DNA from 2 places in the Marinomonas sp. genome. Region 2 is predicted to be linked to the other one. Evidence: predicted binding sites of a transcription regulator. Region 2 holds the regulator's gene; the other holds the start of a gene.

Region 1 (12,078 bases), 690 kb from region 2:
TTCTAAAGCTGTTCTAAAGAAACTTGGCATGACACCTGAGAAAAACGTAGACCTCTATAATTGCGAAGGGCTGGACAACTATAGCTTAGAAGCACCTACGGCATAACAATCACAGGCAGTTGGCGCACATCTTTGACGCGTCGAAATGACTGACTAACTTCCATTCAAACGCTTTGTATTCCCGACCTTTTTTCCGCTCTGCTGAGCGGGTAACTTTTATCCAGATCCATAAAAGTAACCAAAAGGTCTCTTTATCGGGCTTTCGCCCAAACGTCTCATTTATTTTACTTAAGGTTATGTTTGGCAAGACGATTTTTATCCTAAGGCATGGATTGGCTTTGTTGATGCTAGAAAGGGTATTTTTAACTGACCCTGAAACTCCATAAAGTCGCACAATCAGGATTGCGTCGAACTGACTTCATCGTAGCTATTCGTGTAAAACCAAAGCGTAGGGCATCATGAGCGCAGCGGCTCTAAATTTAAAAAAATGCCGTTGAAAGCGAAGCTTTAATTGTGCGTCGCGGCTTTGGCCCGACAAGTAACTACAGCTTTACGGCTTAATTCTGCTCCCGTCAAAACATTGCTTGCTTTGTCTGATATATTTAAAGAGATGCGTGTTTATGCTGGTAGGAAGTAAGAAAATCTTTTAGTATCAATGTACAAGAGTTCACAGTTTAGGAGTAACAGGCTATGAAAAAATAAAATAATGTGTATGTTCTGTTCTTATTTTTTAGCTTTTTGTGGTGGGTTATGAAAATCATTTTCTAGATTATATAAAGGGGTTGAAAAACTCGCTAAGTTTTATAAACGCGAATACGTACTATTAAATTCTTTAGTATTAAGGGTAGTCTTGTGAGTAATGTACCTAAGAAACAACATTATGTACCTCAATTTTTGTTAAAAAACTGGTCTCAGGGTAAAAAAAATAAAATTTTTGTTTTTGATAAAAAATTAAATTAATCCTTTTCCACAAATATTAATAATATTGCGCATGAAAACAACTTCTACGAAGATGTAATCCTAGGTTACGAAAATAATACTGAAATAAAGCTATCGAAGCTTGAAAGTGATGTAGCTCCAGTAATAAGTAAAATAATATCAGAAGGAACGATTAAAAATTTAGACGATTCAGAGCATAAAGTTTTGTGTTTTTTTACTGCAGTACAAAACCTTAGAACCAATCATACTCGTGAAATTATTGCAGGCTTTAATGAGATATTGTCAGAAAAAATTCACGAATGGGAGTTAGATCATAGTTCAGGAGTTGAAAAGTTTTCAGAAATGTCAAAAGAAGAAGTCAAGAGTTCATCGATTGACATACTGAACTCATTACCAAGTGATCTTGTAGGTCATTTTATTGGTAAAGAACTAACTTTATTGAAAGCTCCAAGTAACTGTAGTTTTTACATTTCTGATCACCCAATAGTTAAACATAATCACTTTCCTAAAGAGCATAGAGGTAATTTAGGTATAGGGTTATATGGTATAGAAATATATTTTCCAATATCACCTAGATACTGCCTTAGTTTTCTCTGCTCTGAATTAGCAGAGGAAGTTAAGCGAGCGGTTAGTAAACATAAAGCTCTGAAAATTTTAAGTTGTGAAAAACAACCAGATATATCAGAGGCTGAGTTAATGGTTGAGTACTTTGAAAATAAAACTACCAACAAAATTTTACCTATTAATATAGATTTTACTAACTCAAAACAAGTCATAAGCTCAACTAGGTTTATATATTCGGCTTATAATGATTTTTCTCTAGCCATTGATATGTTAAAAACTAATCCAGAAATAATCACTCAACCTAAAGTAGTTGATGGTAGTAAAATATTTTAAAAAATTATTGAAGAAAGGCTTGTTAGAACGCTTGCTGACCTCCTTCACAACTATTTTAGCGAGCCTAAACTCGCTTCTTAAGAAGCGTCAATAATGAGTGGATCTGAAAAATACACAGAATATTGCGAATACGGAAAGCAGCAAGCAGCACATATTTTACGGCACATTGTCTTAAACCTTTGCAATGGCATAACTCAATATTGTTAGCCATAAGAAATGGTGACAGTTTTGGAAATAGAGTTTTTCATCTGTCCCACCCCCCCTAAGAATCCCAATATTCCACATCAAACCAGAGACAAAATGGATTTAGTATTACCGTCCTCAAAATATATCCAAAGCTATAACAAGTACATCGAAGAGTTGGGTGATGAAGTCCGTTATCCTTTTCCTATGGGTTTTGACCATCAAGATTTTAATGTACTTTTAGCTAAGTTGTCTGATTTTTCCTTGGGTATAAATCTACCTGACGGTTTTGTGCTAAGTACAACCTTGTGGCTGGTGGAAGGCGATCAATTGCTTGGTGTGACAAATTTACGTCATTACCTTAATAGCGCTATTGAAGAGTGTGGTGGTCATATTGGACTAGGCATTCGTCCGTCTTATCGAGGCAAAGGTTTGGGTAAGTTGTTAATGAAGCTGTCGATAGAAAAACTTAATGCTATGGACGTAAGTGTTGTTCATATTCACTGCTATAAAGATAACTCCGCATCGGCCAATACGATTATTGCGAATGGCGGTGAGTTAAGTTCTGAGCTGGCTTTGGGTGATAAAGTGGTTCATAGATATCTGGTAATGAGTTCTTAATAGCGTTCGCTAATATGACTTGAGGAATTATGAAATTTTACCGTGCTGAACAATATCAAGCGTCTTGTGAGGTGCTTTTTTTTAGGTATCAGCTTGAAGTACAACAGTTACTTCCTGCCGCAAGAATTGAACATGTTGGTGCATCTTCTATTCCGACTGCTGTCTCTAAAGGGGATGTAGATATATTCGTCGGTGTAGACGCTGGCGAGGTTGAGAATGCAATTAAATTACTTATCACTCTAGGTTTCCAAGAGAAAATCGACACATTAAGATCACCTGAGTTGTGTATGCTTGAGTCAACATCAAATGATGATGTCGCCCTTCAAATTGTAGCTAATGGCTCTGAATTCGAGGACTTTTTGGCGTTTCGAGATAAATTGCGTGCAAGTGCTTCGTTAGTACAGCAATACAATGAACTCAAAATATCTTGTACTGGTTGGCCTCAAGAAGAGTACCGTAAAAAGAAGTCGATTTTTGTAGTGCAAGTGTTGGCTCTGTCGTAATAATTTATTCAAACTTGTTTCTGTAGAATGGCTTGGTGCTTAGCTTTGATCCTGATTTCGACTTTAATTACACGTGTTTTATTCCTAAGTTTCCTCCCTCTAGTCCCTCTCCATTTTCTACAATTTCATTGACATTCCACCGTTCTTTATATAGAACGTTCTATATAAAGAACAATTTGAGATGCACTATGAATAAACCCATTCTCGGCTCGTTGGGTCGAAATATACAAAAGTTGCGTATGGCAAAGGGGCTGTCTTTGTCTCAGCTTGCGCTGGATGCTGGGCTGGCGAAGTCGAACTTGTCTCGTATTGAGCAAGGTGAAGGCAATCCGACTATAGAAACGATTTGGCGTTTGGCTGTTCAGCTGGATGTTCCGTTTGGGGATCTTGTCGCCAGTGTGGAATCACCTCTGGGAGAAAACGGTGTACAGGTAAGGTTGATCGATCAAGGCGAGGGGAATCCTCGCGTCGATGTGTATTGGATGTCTTGTGCGCCGAACACTGTTAAGCAATCAGAGCCGCATATTGCTGGCACGACAGAAGCCATAACCTTAATAAGCGGAAAGTTGTTGGCGGGTGAAAATAATGATCTGCACCATTTGGAAATTGGCAAAGCCCATACTTTTGCGGCCGATGTTCCGCACAGTTATCAAACTGACGATTCATGGGCTACCTTGATGGTGGTCATTACCTACGCAAAACAGGACAGCGCCAAACAGGACGATGCCAAACAGGAGGTATAATCATGAATACAACAACTCAAACTCTTGCAGGAACACCTTGGAAGCAGGGCGTAAAAGACGCAATTCCGTTACTGGGTGGTTACATTCCGGTGGCCATTTCTTTTGGTCTGATTTCCGTTCAGTCTGGCTTTAGTGTGTTAGAGACCATTCTTATCTCTACCTTTATTTATGCTGGTGCATCACAGTTTCTTTTTGTTGCCATGGCCGCTTCTGGCGCGCCGTTATGGCTTGTGGTTATCATGACGTTGCTAATCAATGCTCGTCATATTGTTTATGGGCCAAATCTCTCACCCTATTTAAACCATGATAAAAAGTGGCTGCCATTAATGCATGGTTTGACGGATCAGATCTTTGCGCTGGCTCATGCCCGTTTGCCTCAGTTGCCAGATCAGGCGCGGCTAGGTTGGTACACAGGCGCGGCGGTGTTGGCCTGGTTGAGCTGGATTGCTGGTACCGCACTGGGTGCCATTGCGGGTGGAGAACTGACGCAACGTTGGCCATTAATCAACGATATTTTACCTTTTGCACTGCCAGCTCTGTTTCTCGTTTTAATCATTCCACGTTGCAATAATCGGCTATGGTCACTGACCATTGCTTTGTCGGCTGTTACCGCTGTCATTTTGAAAATGTTAGGTTACCCGAATGTCGCTATTCCATTAGCAGCGATGAGCGGTGCGGTGTTGTTCTACGCACTAAAAAATCAACGTATTTTGGGAGGACAATAAGTATGGATACGTCTATGTGGCTGGCGCTTGTCAGCATTGCCATTGGCACGTATTTACTTCGCCTTTTACCGTACATTTGGATGAAGCGAAGCTTGGCTAGAAAACAAGCCGAAGACGGTATTGGCGCCATGCCGACTTGGTTAACGATACTAGGCCCAACCATGATCGCTGCGATGTTTGGCACTTCTTTAGTGCCTCATCACCCTGACATCTTGTCTTGGTTAACGACTGGGGTGGGGATACTGGTTACCTTTGGTGTTTGGACTCGTACTCGATCCATGGGCTTGCCCATTTTATGTGGTGTGGTGGCATTTGGAATTATGACGTTACTTTTGCCAGTATGAACCAAGATAGATTTCGCTGATAAGGAATAGAGTATTCAATGTGTGGCAGATGAAAAATAGAAAGCCTTTATCATTTGCCACAAAGCACTTATCTGCATTGAACGTGGCTGGCGTTGTTATGTGAAGCGATTCCAAAACATTTCCGCCAATGCATAGCATCTTGCTTCTACTCCCTGTACATTGGTTACTCGGTCTGTTTCTTTATTAAGATCAATATTGGTTATTTACAAAGCCTACCAGTGTTATTTCCTGCAATGTTAGCGTTCAAATAGGAGTGCTCGATGCAAGCTAAGTTTACCGTTCAAATCGATTCCTTTCAGAAGATTAGCAAGATTCAAAACGCGTGGTCCAATGAGGATTATCGTGCCTTAATGAGCCTTATGGATTTCGACGATGATGTCGAGAAAATGGATGCGGCAGAACTGCGCGAGATGTGCATGATGTCGCTAAACGACCTTGAGCCTGCTGATGCGGCGAAGGCGGTGTTAACGCATTTATTCCCTGAGTTAGCAACAGGCAAAATAGATCAAATCAGCCACGATATGTTGGATGACCGTTCTTGGGAAGAGTACCCAGATTGCTTGTTTCATGAGCGTTTCTTTAGTGCTTATGCCTTGTTGCGCGAAGCTTTTAATGGCACCTTCGCGAAGCCGACTGGTGTTGAGTTGGCCATTACGGTTGTTGCTGGCCATGCTGAAGATATGGCGATTTTTGATGAATCGCTACATTCTTCTATTGTACGTTTGTTGGCGAATGGGCAGGGCGATGATGCGTTAATCAATCGTTTATACGAAGATCAAATTAAAGGCACGCACTTCCCAGAAGCGCCGGGTCTTGTTTGGCAGCTTAAGCAAGTTGCAGACGAAGGCACAACACGCCAGTTTAGCTTGGTAAGTTCCTATTTCTGGATGGAGAACTTCGAGCAGGTGGAAAGCTTTGAAGCCGAATCTCATGCGGATGTAGAAGAATAGCTTAGTGGTGTGAGTTGAATCAGGCATACTAAGGCAACAAAAAGCGGATCAAATGATTCGCTTTTTTCGTTTTCGAGGTTGGCAAACATGCAGTATTTCGATTTAATCCTGTTCTGTTTATGAATGAAAGCACTTAATCACGAGGCTCAAAATGACCAATTCACCGATACAAATAGTTTGTCAAAGTTGCGGTACAAAAAACCGTGTACCGAAAGACAAGCTGGGCAATAAGCCTCTTTGTGGCAAGTGTAAGAACCCTGTTCTTTCTACCAGTCCTGTTAAAGGCAGTGATCAAAATTTTAGACGTTATATCACAGACAATGATTTGCCTGTGGTTGTCGATTTTTGGGCGTCATGGTGTGGGCCGTGTCAGCAATTCGCGCCTATTTTTGAACAGGTAGCCAGCGAGATGTCGACACAAGCTTGTTTCTTGAAATTAGATACTGAGCAGAATCAAACGACGGCTGGTGGCTATAATATTCGTTCCATTCCTACTTTGATGATCTTCCATCATGGCAAAGAAGTGGCTCGTCTTTCTGGTGCGCTACCGAAAGCACAATTTAAACAGTGGTTAGCTCAGAACTTGCCTACTATCTAATATATGTTTGATATTGGTTAGGTATTAAACGCTGGTATCAAAGTACATTTCTACAAACTTCTCGTACAACGCTTCTTCGGTTTCGCGTCTGTCTGGATCGGGTTTAACACAGTCAATCGGGCAAACGGCGACGCAGGTGGGTTGGTCGTAGTGACCAACGCACTCTGTGCATTTATCTGGATCAATGACATAAATCTTCGCACCCATGGTGATGGCGTCGTTAGGACACTCTGGTTCACACATGTCGCAGTTTATGCAGCGATCGTTGATTAATAATGCCATTGCGTTGCCTTTAAGCTGTTGCGCTGGTGTGAGGTTGGCGAGTGGTTTGTCCTTCCGCTAGATTCCTCAATAGGATGCCCATTGACGCGTCGATACCTTGAGGGCAAGGAATAGAAACCACATGGCCGCTGCCTTTCGCGACGTCGATAGGGCGACCTTGTTTGTCGTTCAGTTCGCTTAATTGAAAGGTGACATTGCCTTTCGGTGTCATCAATTCTAAGGAGTCGCCAACACTGAAGCGGTTCTTTACTTCTATGGTGAGTGAATCGTCGTTGGTGGCGATGACTTCACCGACAAACTGTTGCTGCTCGCTAATGGAGTTGCCTGTCTCATAGTTCTGCAAATCCACATGACGGTGGCGTTGTAAGAAGCCATCGGTGTAACCTCTGTTGGCAAGGTTTTCTAAGCTGCTCATTAAGCCTTTATCGAAGCTTTTGCCAGCGACAGCGTCGTTAATGGCTTGGCGGTATATTTGTGCGGTTCTGGCGCAGTAGTAAAATGACTTAGTACGGCCTTCGATTTTTAATGAATGCACGCCCATTTTTACCAAGCGTTCGACATGTTCAATGGCGCGTAAGTCTTTCGAGTTCATGATGTAAGTGCCGTGTTCGTCTTCAAACGCTGGCATGTATTCGTCTGGACGGCCGCGTTCTTGCAGCAAAAAGAGCTGGTCCGTTGGTTCTTGCATTTGCACTGTAGAGGTTTGTGCAGCGCTGCTGGCGATGATCTGACCCACGTCGTCTTGTGTTGCTTGGTGGGCGTTGTATTCCCAGCAACACGCATTAGTGCAAGCGCCTTGGTTTGGATCGCGTTTGTTCATGTAGCCAGACAGCAAGCAACGACCAGAGTAGGCCATGCATAACGCGCCATGAACGAAGACTTCCAATTCCATGTCGGGTACTTTCAAGCGAATTTCTTCGATTTCATCTAGCGATAATTCGCGCGATAAAATAACACGGGAAATGCCTTGTTGTTGCCAGAATTTAACGGTTGCCCAATTGACCGCATTGGCTTGTACTGATAGGTGAATCGGTTGATCGGGAAAGGCTTCGCGAACCATCATGATAAGGCCTGGATCAGACATTATGAGCGCGTCTGGCTTTAGATTAATAACTGGTGCTAAGTCTTGCAAGTAGGTTTTTAATTTTGCATTGTGAGGCGCAATATTGCTTACCACGTAGAGCTTTTTGCCCAGCTCGTGCGCTTCATTAATGCCAATGCCAAGCTTTTCCAAATCAAATTCGTTATTGCGTACTCTTAGTGAGTAGCGTGGTTGTCCTGCGTAAACGGTATCTGCGCCGTAGGCGAAGGCATAACGAAGGTTTTTTAACGAACCAGCTGGAGACAATAATTCTGGTTTAAAGCTTTTTTCTTGAGACATAAGGCGCACCGATCGATCAAAACGCGCGGAGTTTACCTGCGTGCTGATTGAACTCAAGCTCTTAGAGCGGGATTGGTGGCTTAAATAAGGTCTGTTTGATCTAGGTCAAATTTCATCAATGACAGAGAAAGGTAAGGTGTCAGATCCCTTTAATCAGCTAAAGGAATCTGACTCTGTTATTACTCTTTACTCAGTTAGAAGTCGTACGTGGCTGAGAGGTAAACTCGACGACGTTCACCGACGAATGAGCCTATATTTTTGGTAAAGCCGCTCACCGCGTATTCCTTATCGAGCAAGTTTTTGATATTCAACTGGAATTTCCAATCCTGCCATTGTGTCTGCCAAGACATGTCGTAAACCGTGTAAGGTTTAACGGTTTGACCTTGACGGTTGATTTGGTCGCTAACGTAATCAGCACCAAAGGCAATAGAAGAGGTGATACTTGGGAAGTCGTAACGAGTCCAAGCGCCCAGTTGATGATAAGGCGTATTGGCAAAACGATCACCGCTGGCGTATTGAATGCCTTTGGTAGATTCTTTTACGCGAGTATCGTTATAAGCGTAGCTTACGTTGGCAACCCAACGCGGTGTAATGTCTACCAAGGCATCCAGTTCTACACCCTGACTGCGAACTTTACCGACGGCAACCAGTAGGTTTTCATCGTTAAGGTCTGTTTGCAGAATGTTTTCTCGAACGATGTGGTAAGTTGCCAGATTAATATTTAAGCGATTGTTAAACCAATAGCTGCGCACTCCCGCTTCAAATTGTTGGCTTTCTTCTGGGTCAAACAAACTGCCATCTGCGGATTTTTGTTGGTCTGCTGCGCCTTGAGGTACAAAACCTGTCGAGTAAGACGCATAAGGTTTCCAGTTGTCATTGATTCGATAGGTCGCACCGACTCGGCCGGAATAGCCAGTGTCGCTGTACTTTGCTTTTGTGGTGCCCGTTTTTACTTTGAAGCCATCGTATTTTTCTTCCATTCGATCAATTCGTGCGCCAGCAAGTAAGTCTAACTGGTTGGTGATTTTCCATTGATCTTGAATGTATAAGCCAATTTGATCTGTCGTGGTACTTTCGTTGGTTTGGGGAACCATATCGTAGGCACTGGTATCGTCTTGCCCATAAACTGGGTTGCTTAGGCTAAGTTCAGCAACACCTTTGGTGCTTTTATCATATAAAAAATCGTTTTTCTGATGAAAATAATCACTACCAACTAACAGGGTGTGATCACCTAATTCTGCAATCAGGTTGCCAACTAAGGTGATGCCTTCTCGGGAGCGGACTTGATCACGAAGTTCGCGCTTTATTTTGTCGCTGTCTTTGTCAGAAATGCCTTTGGATTCATGATATTTCATTGTTTCTGTGTTTTCGAAATAGCGTACAGAGACATTGCTGTCTAGCCATGAGTTTATGCTGTGGTCTAAACGTGCTTGAAAGACTTGTGCGTCCAGCTCTTGGTAATCGGATTTTTCGTTATTATTCCAAGACGTGTCAGCCAAGAAGTTGCCATCATCATCGGTTGGAATGCCGCGTAAGCGTGCGCCGGAAATATATTGATGAATGTCAGTGTACTGAACAGTCAGCGTATTATTGGTATTGATGTCCCAAGCGTAACCAAGGTCAATAATCCGGTTTTCTTCTTCCACATTGTTTCGATAGGAATCTTGGTCGTCTGAGTAAACGCCGACACGATAACGTTGTGACTCGTCTTCATTGGCAGGGCCAGATGATTCAACGCTGCCGCTTAAGAAATCTTTATTACCTGCGCTGACTTTGAGAGTGTTCTTCTGTTCGTAGGTTGGTTTTTTGGTCACATAGTTAATGACACCGCCCGGTTCACCTGCGCCGTACAGGGCACCAGATGGGCCTTTAAGGACTTGTATTTGCTCGATAGTAAATAGCTGAGGAATGGAGAAATCACCGAATGGATCACCTTTCAGGCCATCATAAAGCACTTCGTCTTGGCTAAAACCTCTTAGCGTCACCGTTGAAACGTTATTTTGCGACATACCGGAAATGGATCGGTATAGATCGGTGATTTGCCTCGCGGCTTGGTCTTCAATCAAAGCTTCAGTCACCACTTGAACAGACTGCGGCGTTTCGTCTATTGGTGTCGAAGTACGAGTGGCAAGAGCGGCTTCATCTTCTTTGTAATAAGACAGTGCGCGACCTTTAACTTGTAATGTGTCGAGTTCTACGTTGGATCCATCCTGTATCGTGTTTTTTTCTTCATTGAGAAACGAGTCTTGCGCTGAGCTATCGGCTTGAGTTTCGGCAAAGATTGCAGTAGAAAAAACAAGCACACCACATGCTTGCATCATAATTAAGGAGGTTCTTAACGTCATAGGAAAACCAAAGGCAAATAATTAAGTTGCGTATGGTAATGTTTATGATAGTCGTTTTCAATTTTGGGCTTGTATTCAAAAGATTCAAAAAGCGGTTTTGTCGTTTTTAAAAGAAACTGAATGGCGGAGAAGGACGAGAAATCGTGCGAAATAAACAGGGCCGCTTTGTTAGGCGGCCCTGTTTATGGTCGGGTTAGGCTTTTTCGGCAGCCAATTTTGACGCTTTAATATAGCCTTGAATCGTGTCTTTTAATTGTAGGCGTTGTTTTTTTAGCTTTTCTTCTTCCATTGTGGGAGCTGGGGTGATTTCCTGCTCTATCTTTTCCACTTCTTTTGTTAAGTGATTATATTCGTCATAGAGTTTTTTAAAATGTGCATCATCCATTTTTAGCTGGTGGATGTCGTCTTTATACTCAGGAAATTCGTTTACTAAATTATGGTCTTCAATCGGCATGCTTGCCTCCTATATTTACTAGCTTTCATTTAAGACTAACCGAGTTGGGTTGGTCTGCTCTTGATGCTGGTCATGTTTTAGTGAGTCTTTAAAACATCAACCAATTACTTTGCTACATAGGGATTTCAAACGCTGTAATACAGTTATGGCTTGTTTATTTCATTTTTCAATGGAGCGTTATAAGTCTAGATGATGTTGCACTGTTTCGTGGGTTTCTTTGCATCTTTTTGACATGAAAAAGCCGTGATAGAGTTTGCTATCACGGCTGGTTTATTCGGCTTGCTTCGAGTTGAGACTCCTTAAAAAATAGGAGGCTTAGAAGTTTAGCTCTACTCTTGGTTTACTGCTTTTCGATAGATCTACTTCAGGCGAGCAAAGGAAAATACGTGCAGAAGAAATACCTTCTTTCACCAAGTAGTCTTTCAAGTGATCGGCACGTTTTTGGGCTAGGCTCTTTGCGGATTCTTGGGTGTCTGCGTCAATCGAAACCGGTGGTTTCTCAAAGCCCAAATCACGATAACTGGCAATGCCACAGGCTTTGAGTTGACTGTCTTTTTTGTCTTTCATTAACGCAACAAGCTGTTTTAAGAAAGCGTCTTGTGACTCGTTTAGCTTGTCGTCTTCCGCTTCAAATAATAAAGGCTCAACGCGAATCTTAAGCAGTTGATCTCCAGCAAATTGCGCAATGCTGATGACATTGGCATAAGGAATAAAAGTCTGCATTAAATAGGTGCTTGATGCGCTGTACAAGGCTTTTCGTACAGGGAGAAACAAGAAATCCTGCCAGCCGAATTCAGGGTTTTCAATATCGCCAGACAGAGGAATGTCCAAATCAATATTGTTGCTGCTGTCTTTTAAAACACTCACAGCGATATTAAGCGGAACTGCGCCAGCCTTGATAACGGAATTACTTTCCTTGCGTCCGCCTAGTTCGAACTCCCTCAATAGAATATGAGAGCTGCCGTCTAAAACACCGTCATCGGCATTGAGTTTTAGATCTAAATCGAGTTGACCTGAATCAATCTGATAGCCAAGCACGTTGGCAATGTAGGAAGAGTAAGGCGGTAGCTCGGCTTCACGAACAATCAAATC
Region 2 (12,078 bases):
TGCGTAAATGAACTAGCAATTCGGATCAATCGAATCCTTTTTAGTATATTGCCCGATTACATGTTTTGTGCTGGTTACTTAATGCTTATGAAGCAAGGTGGTGAAATTACTTACTGGGGCGGCGGAATGCCAAATGCGTTTATTAGGCGCTCTAATGGTTCAGTGGATTATTTGCAATCCAACCACATGCCACTGGGAATTCTTTCAGTTAATGAATTTGAAGCCGATTTACAAAGCAATAAATTAAACGCTGGAGATACTTTGATTATTGTATCCGATGGGGTTTTGGAACTTAAAAATTGTCTGGATGAGATGCTTGGGGGCGATCAAGCTAAAGCTCTCATTTCGAGAATTTATGCCGAAAGCAGCTTAATAGCAGCACAACAAAATATAGAGAGAGAATTGGCTGAGTATCAAGGAGAATCAGAGCAACTTGATGATATTACTCTTGTGGCACTAAGAAGTACCTGCTTGCAATAAAAAGGTCACAAGCAGGGCGATTTAGATTAAGACTTTTTGCCGCCTTTTTTCTTGTTGTTATTGCCTTTCGTTTTAGGTTGCGCCTTTGGAAATGGGCGTTTTTCAGGCTCTGTACGAAGCACTAGGAACAAATCAGTAACGACTTCTGGTATTTGAGCAATACACGAATTAGTGAGTTTTTCGCTTTCACGAATTTGAACCACTTCCTCATCATCAAACAAATCAGATGCCACCATAATTGGCAGTAAAAGCTCAGCAACAACTTCTTCTTTTTCAGACTCGAACCAGTGGCTTTCTGTCATGAAGACGCCTTCCATAAAGCCGGTCGCCCATTCCTGTAATTCGCTTAGTTCTTCAGGAGAGGAGCCCATTTCAAGCTCACAAGGCACCATAAAGCCATCTTCCGATTCTAGTTCTTTTTGAATATCAACAAAAAGACGCGATAGATACTGAAGGATTTGTTTTTCTTGTTTCTCATTTTCGAATTGTGGTGTGTCTTCAAAAATAATCGGCAGCCATGTATCTTCGGCTGTCAGAACCGGGCAAATAGACAATGCCGTCAAAAAGCCATGCGCCATAACAAAGTTCTGACATTCCTCATGAACTTGATCCGACTCCAAAAAACTTTCTAACGTCTCTAACTCAAGATCATCAAGAGGTTGGTGTGCCATGCAAATGTTTCCTTAATACAAATTAAGTCACTGATTCTAGCGAAAAGAAGGTGAAAAATCGATGCACAAAGTGCGGCGTTAAGGGATAATTCACAAATGAATTTAAAGAAGCACACACTTTCACGTTTAGGCTACTCTGAATATCGTCCTTTGCAAGAACAGGCGATCGATGCCTTATACGCAGGACAAGACGTTTTACTCGCTGCGCCAACTGGCGGCGGGAAATCTTTAGCTTACCAAGCCGCTGGACTGATGCGGAATGGCGTTGCCGTCATCGTCAGCCCTTTACTGTCTCTTATGTCCCAACAAGTAGCAGAATTAAATAGAAAAGGTATTCGAGCCAAGTTTCTGAATTCTACGTTGAACCCTGGCGAACAAGATGATCTTGTTTGGGCCTTACGACATCAGCATATTGATCTGTTGTATTTATCGCCAGAAAAGCTTGTTCAGCCATCGGTTATAGGATTTCTACATAGCTTTGATATTTCGTTGTTTGCCATTGATGAAGCCCATTGTATTTCTCAGTGGGGAAGTTTTTTTAGACCGGAATACAGCCAGCTTGGCCAGCTTAAAAATTCGTTTCCTGATGTTCCTATTATTGCTCTTACAGGAACAGTCGATCAAAAAACTATGCTGACGATTCAAGAGTCATTACAACTTGAAAATTGCTTGGTATTACGCAACAGTTTTGATCGAACTAATATCAAGATTCAAATAGCGCAAAAAAGAAAAGCCAAACAGCAAATCTTGTACTTTCTACACCATGAAGTGCCCGGCGAAACAGGGATTATTTATTGCCGATCTCGGAAAAAAACCGAAGAGCTTGCAAATTGGTTAAGCGGACTTGGACTGCCAAGCATGAGTTATCACGCAGCCATGTCAGAAGAAGATAAGCAAAAGCATCATAAGATTTTTTCTGCGCAACAAGGCGCAATTATGGTGGCAACCACTGCTTATGGCATGGGGATTGATATTGCTCATGTAAGATTTGTTGTTCATTTAGATTTACCAAGCAGCCCAGAGTCCTATTTTCAGGAAGTAGGACGAGCTGGACGTGATGGAAAGCCCGCAAAGGCCCTATTGCTATATGGTTTGCAAGATATGCTGCAAGCACAACAGTTGGCGGCATTACAGCCTTTGGCTGCAGAAAGAGAAATACAACATTTAGGCAGTTTATTTCGAATTTTAGAAGGGCGAGGTTGCAGACGACAAAATTTACTATCACATTTTGATGAGAGCATTCCAGCTTGTCAGCATTGTGATCGCTGCCTTTCTAACAAATCTGAACAAAACATGACGACAGCCAGTCAGAAGCTTTTATCCTTGATTTATCATACCAAAGGGCTGCAACCTTTTTCATTGCTTATCCAAATTTTACTTGGGAAAAAAACCAAGCCTGTCAGTTCAATCAATGCTGAATTTCTACCATTATTTGGCAAAGGCAAAGAACTAAGTGAGGTGCAATGGAAATCTGTCATCAGGCACTTAATTGCATATGAGTACATAACACTTGGCGCATTTAGTGTATTTACCGTACATATAAACGAAAAGTCGCGGAGCGTGCTACAGGGGAAAACTCAAATTATTATTCCCACTGAGCATTATTACCCGGCTCTCCAAGAAGAGCACCTTGCAATAGACAGTATAAATTGGCATAAAATATTGGCTTGGAAATACAGTCACGGTCAGATCAACTTAAGCGACACTCAACTTAGGTTAATTTGTTTGCATAAACCGAACTCTGTGGCGTCAATAAGTCGTTTAACTGGATTATCAAAAGAAAAAGTGGAAGGTTTTGCTGAAACACTCATCAAAATCCTCCATGAGGTGGATTCACAAGAGGCCGTTGCATTATGTCCTTAAGCTCTCGACAGACAAGCTTAATTGACGAAGAAGATGTGTTGAGCATCGTTATTCAGAAGACCAATGAGTGTTTTGATAAAGCCGATGTTTTCTTTGGCAATAGGTTTAAGCGCTCAGCTTGTAACTTAAAGCAAAGAGGCCGAGCTGCCGGTACAGCTCATTTGCATAAAAATGAATTGCGATTTAATCAATTTATGTATCAACAAAATCCTGTCGAATTCTTAGATACTGTTGTGCCGCACGAAGTCGCTCACATTATTGTTTTTCAAATTTATGGTAATACGGTAAAGCCCCATGGAAAAGAATGGCAAGCAGTTATGTTAAAAGTGTATGGTATTCGCCCCAGCCGAACGCATACATTTGATGTCCCTCCGCAAAAGCAAGCCTACGAATACCATTGCTCCTGTCAAAAGCACCAATTTACTAAACAACGCCACACCAGGGTCCAGAAAGGTGTTGAGTATATCTGCAAAAAGTGTCGCACAACATTACAATTTATAAACAAAACTAAGTGACTACCTTTAAAAATACATAGAAAGTGAATTTTTACCTACTTTTGTCTTATATTGTCCATTTTTAATGCGATAGTTGCCTCCTTATAGTAGTATAGGCGCGTTTTGTTTATAGCGTATTTATGATGGATTTATCTACTCGACCTAAAGAAAAATTAGAGCTGAATAAGCTCCAAAAACGCCTTCGCAGATTAACTGGCCAAGCTATTGCTGACTTCAATATGATTGAAGAGGGTGATAAGGTTATGGTGTGTTTATCTGGAGGAAAAGACTCTTACACTATGTTGGAGATTTTGCGAAATCTGCAAGCTAGCGCACCTATTAGCTTCAGTATCATTGCAGTAAATCTTGATCAGAAGCAACCCGGTTTTCCAGAGCATATTTTACCTGCTTATCTGGAAGAGCTAGGAGTGGATTTTCATATATTAGAACGTGATACTTACAGTATTGTAAAAGAGATCGTGCCAGAAGGAAAAACCACATGTGGCTTATGCTCTCGTTTGCGCCGAGGTTCTTTGTACGGTTTCGCAGAAGAAATTGGGGCAACTAAAATTGCGCTTGGCCACCATAGAGATGACATTCTTGAGACATTGTTCTTAAATATGTTTTTTGGTGGTAAATTAAAATCTATGCCGCCAAAGTTATTAAGCGATGATGGAAAGCATATCGTTATTCGCCCTCTAGCTTACTGTAAGGAAGAGGATATTGAAGCCTTCGCTAAAATGAAGGAATATCCAATTATTCCTTGTAACCTTTGTGGTTCACAAGAGAATCTACAGCGGCAGGTTGTAAAGGATATGTTGCAGAAGTGGGAAAAAGAATTTCCAGGAAGAACAGAGACAATGTTCTCTGCTATACAAAATGTAGTACCATCTCACTTAGCAGACACAAACTTATTCGACTTTAAAGGGTTGAAGCAGTCGCCAGCGGCTTTTGACCGATTAAATATTATTTCATTATAGGATAATAGAAATGAACTTTACTCATAAAACCCTATTACTAGCCGTCGGTATTTTAGGATCGTCAATCGTTAATGCTTCAACTGCTGATGTAGCATTAACCAATGAGACCGTGAAAGGTGGCCTGAATTTCAATATGGGAACTTTTGGAATAGGTGCAGGAATGTCCTATGATAAAGACAAAAGTGTCACTACCGCACATATAGGTTTGGGCGTTGAAGATTCAGATACCAGCGGTCCATTGCAGGTTGGTCTTGGAGTGCGATTGTACGGTGTAGATGCTGACCTAAAAGATAACGATGATGTATCTGTTGCTCTTGCTTTAGGTGGCTGGTATCGCTACACACTTCCTCAAGCAAACCGTCTAAGTATCTTTGGTTCTTTATATTACGCACCTCAGGTTTTGTCTTTCACTAACCTTGATCACATGTATGTCTACGAGCTTCGTGCAGAGTACATGACTATGCGAAATGCACGAGCCTTTATTAGTTATGGCAAAACAGAGATTATTTATGACAACGATACTCGCAAAGAAGCAAATAATGGCTTTGCTATTGGTGCAACTGTAGATTTCTAATCTGCAAAGTGTAGCAATTTGATAAATAAAAAAGGTGGCTTGAAAGCCACCTTTTTTATTTATATAACGATATTATTCACCATCATAAGCGCATAGGCTAAAAACGGGAATGTCATTATCTCTCAGCTTCTGGCTTCCACCTAGATCAGGCAGATCTATAATAGCTGCCACTTCTTTGATGTTAGCGCCTTGATTGGTCAATAGTTTAATTGCTGCCAATAGAGTGCCGCCAGTAGCGATCAAGTCATCAAATAACAATACCTCATCACCCGCCTTAACTGCGCCTTCTTGAATCTCTAGCTCGGCTTCACCATATTCCAATGCGTATTTCTGTGAAATCGTTTTACCTGGAAGCTTACCTTTTTTACGAACCAAGATAAGTGGCTTTTGTAGTTCATAAGCCAAAACAGCGGCAATCAAAAAGCCACGAGCATCGATGCATGCTATGTGAGTAATATCACTAGCTATGTAGCGATGCACATAAGCATCCACAACCATTCTCATTCCTTTAGGGTCACTAAAAATGGGGGTGATATCTCTAAAGCTAATGCCTTGCTTAGGCCAGTCTTCTATTGTTTGTATCAGTGATTTAACGTAAAAATCGTCGTAAAGCATTCCAGTAGAGCCTCATTTTATTAATTAAATGCGCGCGATTTTACCACAGTCACTGGCAACCCCAACGAGTTTTTGTATTTCAGGGAAGTCAATTATCTCTATTTCTTTACCATCAACATGTATTAATTCATTTTTTTGAAAACGAGTAATAACTCGACTAACCGTTTCAACCGCCAGACCAAGGTAATTACCAATTTCACCGCGAGACATGGATAGACGGAATGAGCTCGCTGAATAGCCACGTTTTTTGAATCGATTAGATAGATTCAATAGGAAAGAAGCGACTTTTTCATCCGCATTCTTTTTCCCCAACAAAACCATCATCTGTTGGTCGTCGGATATTTTTCGACTCATCACCTTAAATATTTGATGCTTCAAAGAAGGAATCTGTGAAGATAACTCTTCAAGATGGCTAAAAGGAATCTCGCACACTGTTGTGGTTTCCAACGCCTTTGCAGAAACAGGGTAGACGTTTGAATCAATGCCGCTCAAACCAACTAGTTCACTTGGGCAATAAAACCCCGTGATTTGCTCTTCACCAACTGAAGTGATGTTAAACGTTTTTAAAGTGCCGGAGCGAACAGCGTAAACGGAATCAAACGCATCACCTTGTCGAAATAAAAATTCGCCTTTTTTAAGTGGCTTTTTTCGCTCAATAATTTGATCTAGTCGATTGATATCTTCATCTGCCAATGCAATTGGAAGGCAAAGAGCACTTAAGCTACAGTTTTGACACTGCGAAGTAAGCGTACTATTGAATCGTGACTGTGTGTGTGTCATTGACATTTGAATCTCCCTGATCTCGATCTATATAACTTTTGAGTATTTTATGGCGCTATTAAGATATTTATCAAAAACCATACAAATACAGCGAATTAGTAATCTACCGCGTTCTGTCACTTTAATAGTGGTCTGCATTCCACTACGATTAATATCCAACATATCATCTTCCACCATGGGTGTTAGATTTTGTACCTCTTCAGCAAAATATTCAAAGAAGCGAATATTGTATTTTTGCTCAATGCTAGCAGCGTTCAACTCAAATTGTGAAGTTAACGTCATTATAACTTGATGTCGAATTCTATCATCTAGATCGCTAATATATCCTTTAGCGATTGCCAGTTGACCTTTCTCAATACTACTCCTATAAATTGATAAGTCTGTATGGTTCTGAATATAAACACCATTTAAATCACTGATAGCAGAAACTCCAAAAGCGACTAAATCGGTACCAGCATGCGTCGTATAGCCCTGAAAGTTACGCTGTAGCTTGCCTTGTTTTTGCGCTATTGCCAGACTATCTGTCGGCTTCGCAAAATGGTCCATGCCGATATATTCATAACCAGCAGAGATCAAATGCTCGATGCTCATTTTTAACAAGTCAAGCTTCATGCTTGATAATGGTAGACTTTCATCTGAAATGCGCTTTTGCGCTCTAAACCGATCCGGTAGATGAGCATAATTAAAAAGCGATATTCGCTCTGGCGATAATTCAACCACTTGATCTAGTGTCTTTTTAAAACCTTCAATTGATTGATAAGGTAGACCATAAATCAGATCGAAATTAATGGATTTAATGCCTAGTGCTCGAGCATCTACAACTAGATCCGCTACCATCTGGATAGGCTGAACCCGGTGAATAGCTTCTTGTACCTTGATGTCAAAGTCTTGCACACCAATGCTAATTCGATTAATTCCTTTTTCAGTTAACAATTTCAGCTTAGATCGACTAATTTCTCTAGGATCTATTTCGATACTATAATCTTGTGTTCCGTCGTTAATTAAATTGAAATGTTGTTGAATATTGTCAAACAGCACATCAATTAATTCTTCTGTTAAAAAAGTAGGTGTGCCGCCACCGAAATGCAACTGAGTTACCTCTCTAGTGTGATCGAGCATGAGGCTGCGTAATCTCATTTCCTCACCTAGCAACTCAACGTATTCAGCACCTTTTTCATACTTCTTAGTCACAATTTTATTGCAAGCGCAGTAATAGCAAAGATGAGCACAAAACGGAATATGAAAATATAGACTAAGAGGTGCTTCGGAAGGCATTAACATCTTATCGATAAGCGCAATTTTACTAATACTTGAGTCGAATTGTGGTGCCGTTGGGTAAGATGTGTAGCGAGGCCCAGATAGGTCGTACTTAGCAATAAGTGAAGAATCCCAAATCATGATGTGTTCCTATTAAAATTTCTAATAGGAGTTTACACTTTAGTGAAAAGCCATTTGCTGACCCAGATCAAGGATTTCCATACTGTAGATAAAACCTTTTCCTGCATTGTCGGCAATAATACCTCTAGCAAGGTTTTAACCGTCTTCCTATTCTGATCTAATAACATTTCTGACTCTTATGGACATGAATCCTCTTCCTTTTTATCTCGCTCACGGTGCTGGCGCAGGTCACAGCAGCACTTTTTTAACACTGCTTTGCAATGCTATATCCGAGCAACGACAACAGGTTGTCATACCAGTAACTTTTTCATACATGCAAGAACAAGAACGTACCGGAAAGAAAAGGCCGCCACCGAGGTTTACCACTCTTGTTCCTGAGTATGCCGAGTGCATTGCGAATGAAAAAAACTGTATTGTCGCAGGAAAATCCATGGGTGGGAGAGTCGCTACACAACTCTCGGATCTTCCTATGGTGAAGGCTATCGTCTGCTATGGTTTTCCTTTCTATCCGGCAGGAAAGCCTGAAAAACACCGTCTTGCTTTTCTTGATGAATTAAAATCGCCATGCCTTATTATTCAAGGGACTAGGGATCAACTTGGTTCCTATGAGTGGGTAAGTCAGCAATCCTTACCAGAGAATGTAGACATTATTTGGGTAGAAGGTGCAGATCATGACTTTAAAGCCTTAAAAAAATACAATACCAGTATCGAAGATACGATTTTAGAAATAGCAGCCTACACCAAAAATTGGCTAGAAAAGAATATCGAAACCGAAGCTTAACTTATTGAGAGAAATATTATGGAACACCAAGCGCTGCTTGATGCAACAAATTTACTTTGCCCCGAACCCGTTATGATGCTTCATGTAGAGATGCGAAAACTTTTGGCAAAAGATGTACTAAAGGTTATTGCAACTGATCCATCAACGACAAGAGATATCCCTAAATTCTGCCAATTTCTTGGTCACAACCTTATTAAGCGTGAGCAAGAAGGGGATATTTATTATTATTGGATCGAAAAGAAAGAAGCCTAGTTTGAGCATTAAAACCCCAAATTATATATAATTTGGGGTTTTAATGGGTTGATAAAATTAATTTTGGCTAACTTAAGCCACTTTTAGCTTTTTAGATTGATCTTTTTGACCAAGAACAGCGCTTTGGTAAGTCTGCGAAAAGCTAGAAAATGCAACGTCAATATCTAACCGTAGCTGGCGAGCAACATCATTAGACGAGATTAAGCCACGTATTGCTTTCGTGCCTTCATCAATAACAAGCAAATGTTGTAGTTTATTATTTCGTTGGCTAAACAAGAGTGACTCGATATCTGAATGTTTAAGGGATGTGTAAGATAGGGCAAGCAATGCTTCTTTCGCCCTCATCAAGTCAGCAACCATCAACTCTGAGCGTTGAAAGCCATTAGCCACTTGTTTGATAAACACATCTTCAGATAAATCTTCAAGACTAATAACGCCAACAAAGTGATTGTCAGTATCTACTACGATTTTCATGCGTACATGTTCTTTTCTCATCAACTGAACTAATTCATCAGCACGAGTATTAGATTCAATCACTCGTGGACCCGCGGTCTGGAAATCAGTAAAAACGGATAAAGCAGGAGAATAAAGATTTATGTTTTCTGTAGTGGCCGGCCAAGTAAGAGCGTTAACGTCTTTTGTAGATACGTAAGTTAATGTTTTCATGATAAATCCCCAGCGTAATAATAAAAAATATAGACAGATATTGGGTGAGTTATATCAATGAAACAGGCGGGGCTCTTGGGTTGATGTTACCACTGATTTTAGTAATAACGGGTAAGCGGTAATGTAGAAAAGGTGTAGGAGTTAAAGTAGAAACTTGGGTGCGAAACCGAATAAATATGACACAACCGCTGTCTGAACCATTGCCTTGATCTGGGACAACGACTTCGTCACATTTTTGCTCTACATTAGGTTCCAGCCAACGAAATTGATTTGCCTCTTGAGCATTGGCGCGCTGAGATATCGTCAATAAAGACGACACTATTACGGCAATGATCATTAGCAATTGAATTTTCATGGCAACACCTAGTCCTTGTTCTATCTAATAAATATAGGCTTGCTCCTGCTTAAATCCCAGTCTTTTTTACAAAATGCCGCATTTTTTCACGATCAAACACTTTGACTAACAATTGTGATGCAAATAAGGGAGCTCAATCCAAAGCACAGGTAATAGCTTATTTCATGACCTTTTTAATGAAGTGAGTGTCAGACACACATCGACAAAAAAAGAGCATTGCTGTTTAACAACAATGCTCTTTATAAATTCAGCTCTTTGTTTTGTAAGCAGTTTATGCTGGAAGCATAATCGTTGCTTCGCCTGTTACAACCACTTTTCCGTCACATTCACACACTGTTTTTAGCGTCGCTCGGCGACGGCGTTCGTTAATATCTGTAACCGTTACTGTGGTAACCACTTCTTGTCCAACAAAAACCGGAGAGCGGAATTTCAATGTTTGTTCTAAATAAATACAGCCAGGTCCTGGTAATTGAGTGCCAATGGCTGCAGAAATAAAGCCAGCGGTCAGCATGCCATGAGCAATTGGCTTACCAAAAGAAGTTGTTGCTGCGTAATCTGCATCTAAATGAACAGGGTTTGTATCGCCCGTAACGTCAGCAAAAGCCTGCACATCTGCTTGTGTTACCACCTTGCGATATTCGACACTTTGATCAATTGAAAGCTGCTCTAAAGTATAACCAGTCGTCATTACCAATCCTTATTTTGTCATTTTCGGTTATGGTACACTTTCGCCTGATTATTCTTAAGAGGTATCTATGGTTAAATTGGTGATTTTTGATTGGGACGGTACCTTGTTCGATTCCATTGACACTATATGTCACAGCATGTTGCAGGCTGGCCACTTGGCAAACGCACCAAAAAGAGTAAAAGACGATATAAAAAACATCATTGGTTTGTCCCTTGATAAAGCGGTTGATACGGTTTGGCCAGAGCTATCTTTAAATGAACAAAATGCAATCATCGAACACTACAAAACTATTTATGTAGCAGCTGATCAAACGCCACCATTAGCTTATCCCGGCGTTATTGATGTACTAAACAAACTACAAGTCACAGGCATGCAAATGGCAGTGGCGACAGGCAAAAGTCGCCGAGGGCTTGAAAGAGTATTGTCTCTAACTAATACAAGAGATTACTTTGTTGCATCCCGCTGTGCCGACGAAGCATTATCAAAACCACATCCACTAATGCTAGAGCAAATATTGACGGAGCTAAATATTTTACCTGAGCACGCCATTATGATTGGCGATACAGAATATGATCTAATCATGGCAACTAATGCAGGAATGAAAAGCATTGGAGTAACGTACGGTGCGCATCAAGAAGAGCGATTAAGAGCTTGCCAACCGCACGCGCTAATAAACGATTTTAATCAATTATCAAACATTTTAGGGTTATAGAAAATGAGCTGGACAGAAGACGAAGATCGCAAGCAGTCACTTAATGAAGAAACCTCAAGCGAGCATGTGAAGGCTGAGAAAAAAACTGAAATAGAGGTCACTGATCCAAATAAAGAGATTTGGTCATTACTAGAGAAAACACTCAGTGATAATCTTATTGAGAAGCGTCGTTCTAGACGTTGGAGAATATTTTTCCGTTTCACCACGCTAGCCATTTTCTTGGCAGTGATTGGTGGTTGGTTTGCAAAATCCAACTTTCAAGACGTCAGTATAGAAGGTGACGTCGTTGCCATGATTCCAATGCGTGGCGTTATCGGTGCCGATAACGAGATTGAATCTTCTGAGTTTGTTGGCTTGCTTGATGCCGCTTACCAAAACTCTCGTCTCAAAGGTGTGGTCATTGAAATGAACAGCCCAGGCGGAAGCCCAGTTCACTCTGGCATTATTTACGACGCTATTCGCTCCAAAGAGCAAAACTATCCAGACATTCCGGTTCTAGTGGTTGTTGAAGACATGGCCGCTTCAGGTGGCTACTACATAGCTTCCGCCGCAGATGAAATCTACGCTGATAAAGCCAGCTTAGTTGGTTCAATTGGTGTTATTTCTTCCGGTTTTGATGCTTCCAATTTGCTCGAAAAAATTGGTGTAGAACGACGCACTTTCACGGCAGGTCGTAACAAAGCATTTCTTGATCCATTTGCTCCAATGACCGAAGAAGCAAAAGTGAAATGGCAAGCAGTATTAGATGAAACTCACCAACAGTTTATCA

The links. The regulator FNR, encoded in region 2, switches genes on or off when oxygen is low (the NO sensors DNR and NnrR bind a similar motif). The targets are predictions, from matches to a motif close to TTGATNTANATCAA.
Region 1: the regulator FNR is predicted to act here: its motif matches at 8,283-8,296, upstream of yegQ (tRNA 5-hydroxyuridine modification protein YegQ).

The regions. Positions count from the first base shown of each region.
Region 1 is NZ_OZ245329.1:2,041,396-2,053,473, forward strand. Features, by position in the region: gene ACO05V_RS09670 (GNAT family N-acetyltransferase) at 1-106, shown strand, start outside; partial or broken gene ACO05V_RS09675 (DUF4238 domain-containing protein) at 853-1,836, shown strand; gene ACO05V_RS09680 (GNAT family N-acetyltransferase) at 2,137-2,640, shown strand; gene ACO05V_RS09685 (GrpB family protein) at 2,670-3,143, shown strand; gene ACO05V_RS09690 (helix-turn-helix domain-containing protein) at 3,332-3,886, shown strand; gene ACO05V_RS09695 (AzlC family ABC transporter permease) at 3,889-4,611, shown strand; gene ACO05V_RS09700 (AzlD domain-containing protein) at 4,614-4,955, shown strand; gene ACO05V_RS09705 (hypothetical protein) at 5,237-5,926, shown strand; gene trxC (thioredoxin TrxC) at 6,078-6,524, shown strand; gene ACO05V_RS09715 (YfhL family 4Fe-4S dicluster ferredoxin) at 6,549-6,806, opposite strand; gene yegQ (tRNA 5-hydroxyuridine modification protein YegQ) at 6,817-8,187, opposite strand; gene ACO05V_RS09725 (TonB-dependent siderophore receptor) at 8,382-10,532, opposite strand; gene ACO05V_RS09730 (YdcH family protein) at 10,726-10,986, opposite strand; gene ACO05V_RS09735 (DUF748 domain-containing protein) at 11,302-12,078, opposite strand, start outside.
Region 2 is NZ_OZ245329.1:2,727,665-2,739,742, forward strand. Features, by position in the region: gene ACO05V_RS13030 (SpoIIE family protein phosphatase) at 1-480, shown strand, start outside; gene ACO05V_RS13035 (YecA family protein) at 507-1,151, opposite strand; gene ACO05V_RS13040 (RecQ family ATP-dependent DNA helicase) at 1,248-3,014, shown strand; gene ACO05V_RS13045 (SprT family zinc-dependent metalloprotease) at 3,050-3,529, shown strand; gene ttcA (tRNA 2-thiocytidine(32) synthetase TtcA) at 3,649-4,488, shown strand; gene ACO05V_RS13055 (YfaZ family outer membrane protein) at 4,499-5,062, shown strand; gene ACO05V_RS13060 (adenine phosphoribosyltransferase) at 5,135-5,677, opposite strand; gene fnr (fumarate/nitrate reduction transcriptional regulator Fnr) at 5,702-6,463, opposite strand; gene hemN (oxygen-independent coproporphyrinogen III oxidase) at 6,485-7,855, opposite strand; gene ACO05V_RS13075 (alpha/beta family hydrolase) at 8,040-8,636, shown strand; gene tusA (sulfurtransferase TusA) at 8,655-8,888, shown strand; gene ACO05V_RS13085 (CBS domain-containing protein) at 8,961-9,554, opposite strand; gene ACO05V_RS13090 (hypothetical protein) at 9,604-9,909, opposite strand; gene ACO05V_RS13095 (MaoC family dehydratase) at 10,181-10,597, opposite strand; gene ACO05V_RS13100 (HAD-IA family hydrolase) at 10,665-11,309, shown strand; gene sppA (signal peptide peptidase SppA) at 11,313-12,078, shown strand, end outside.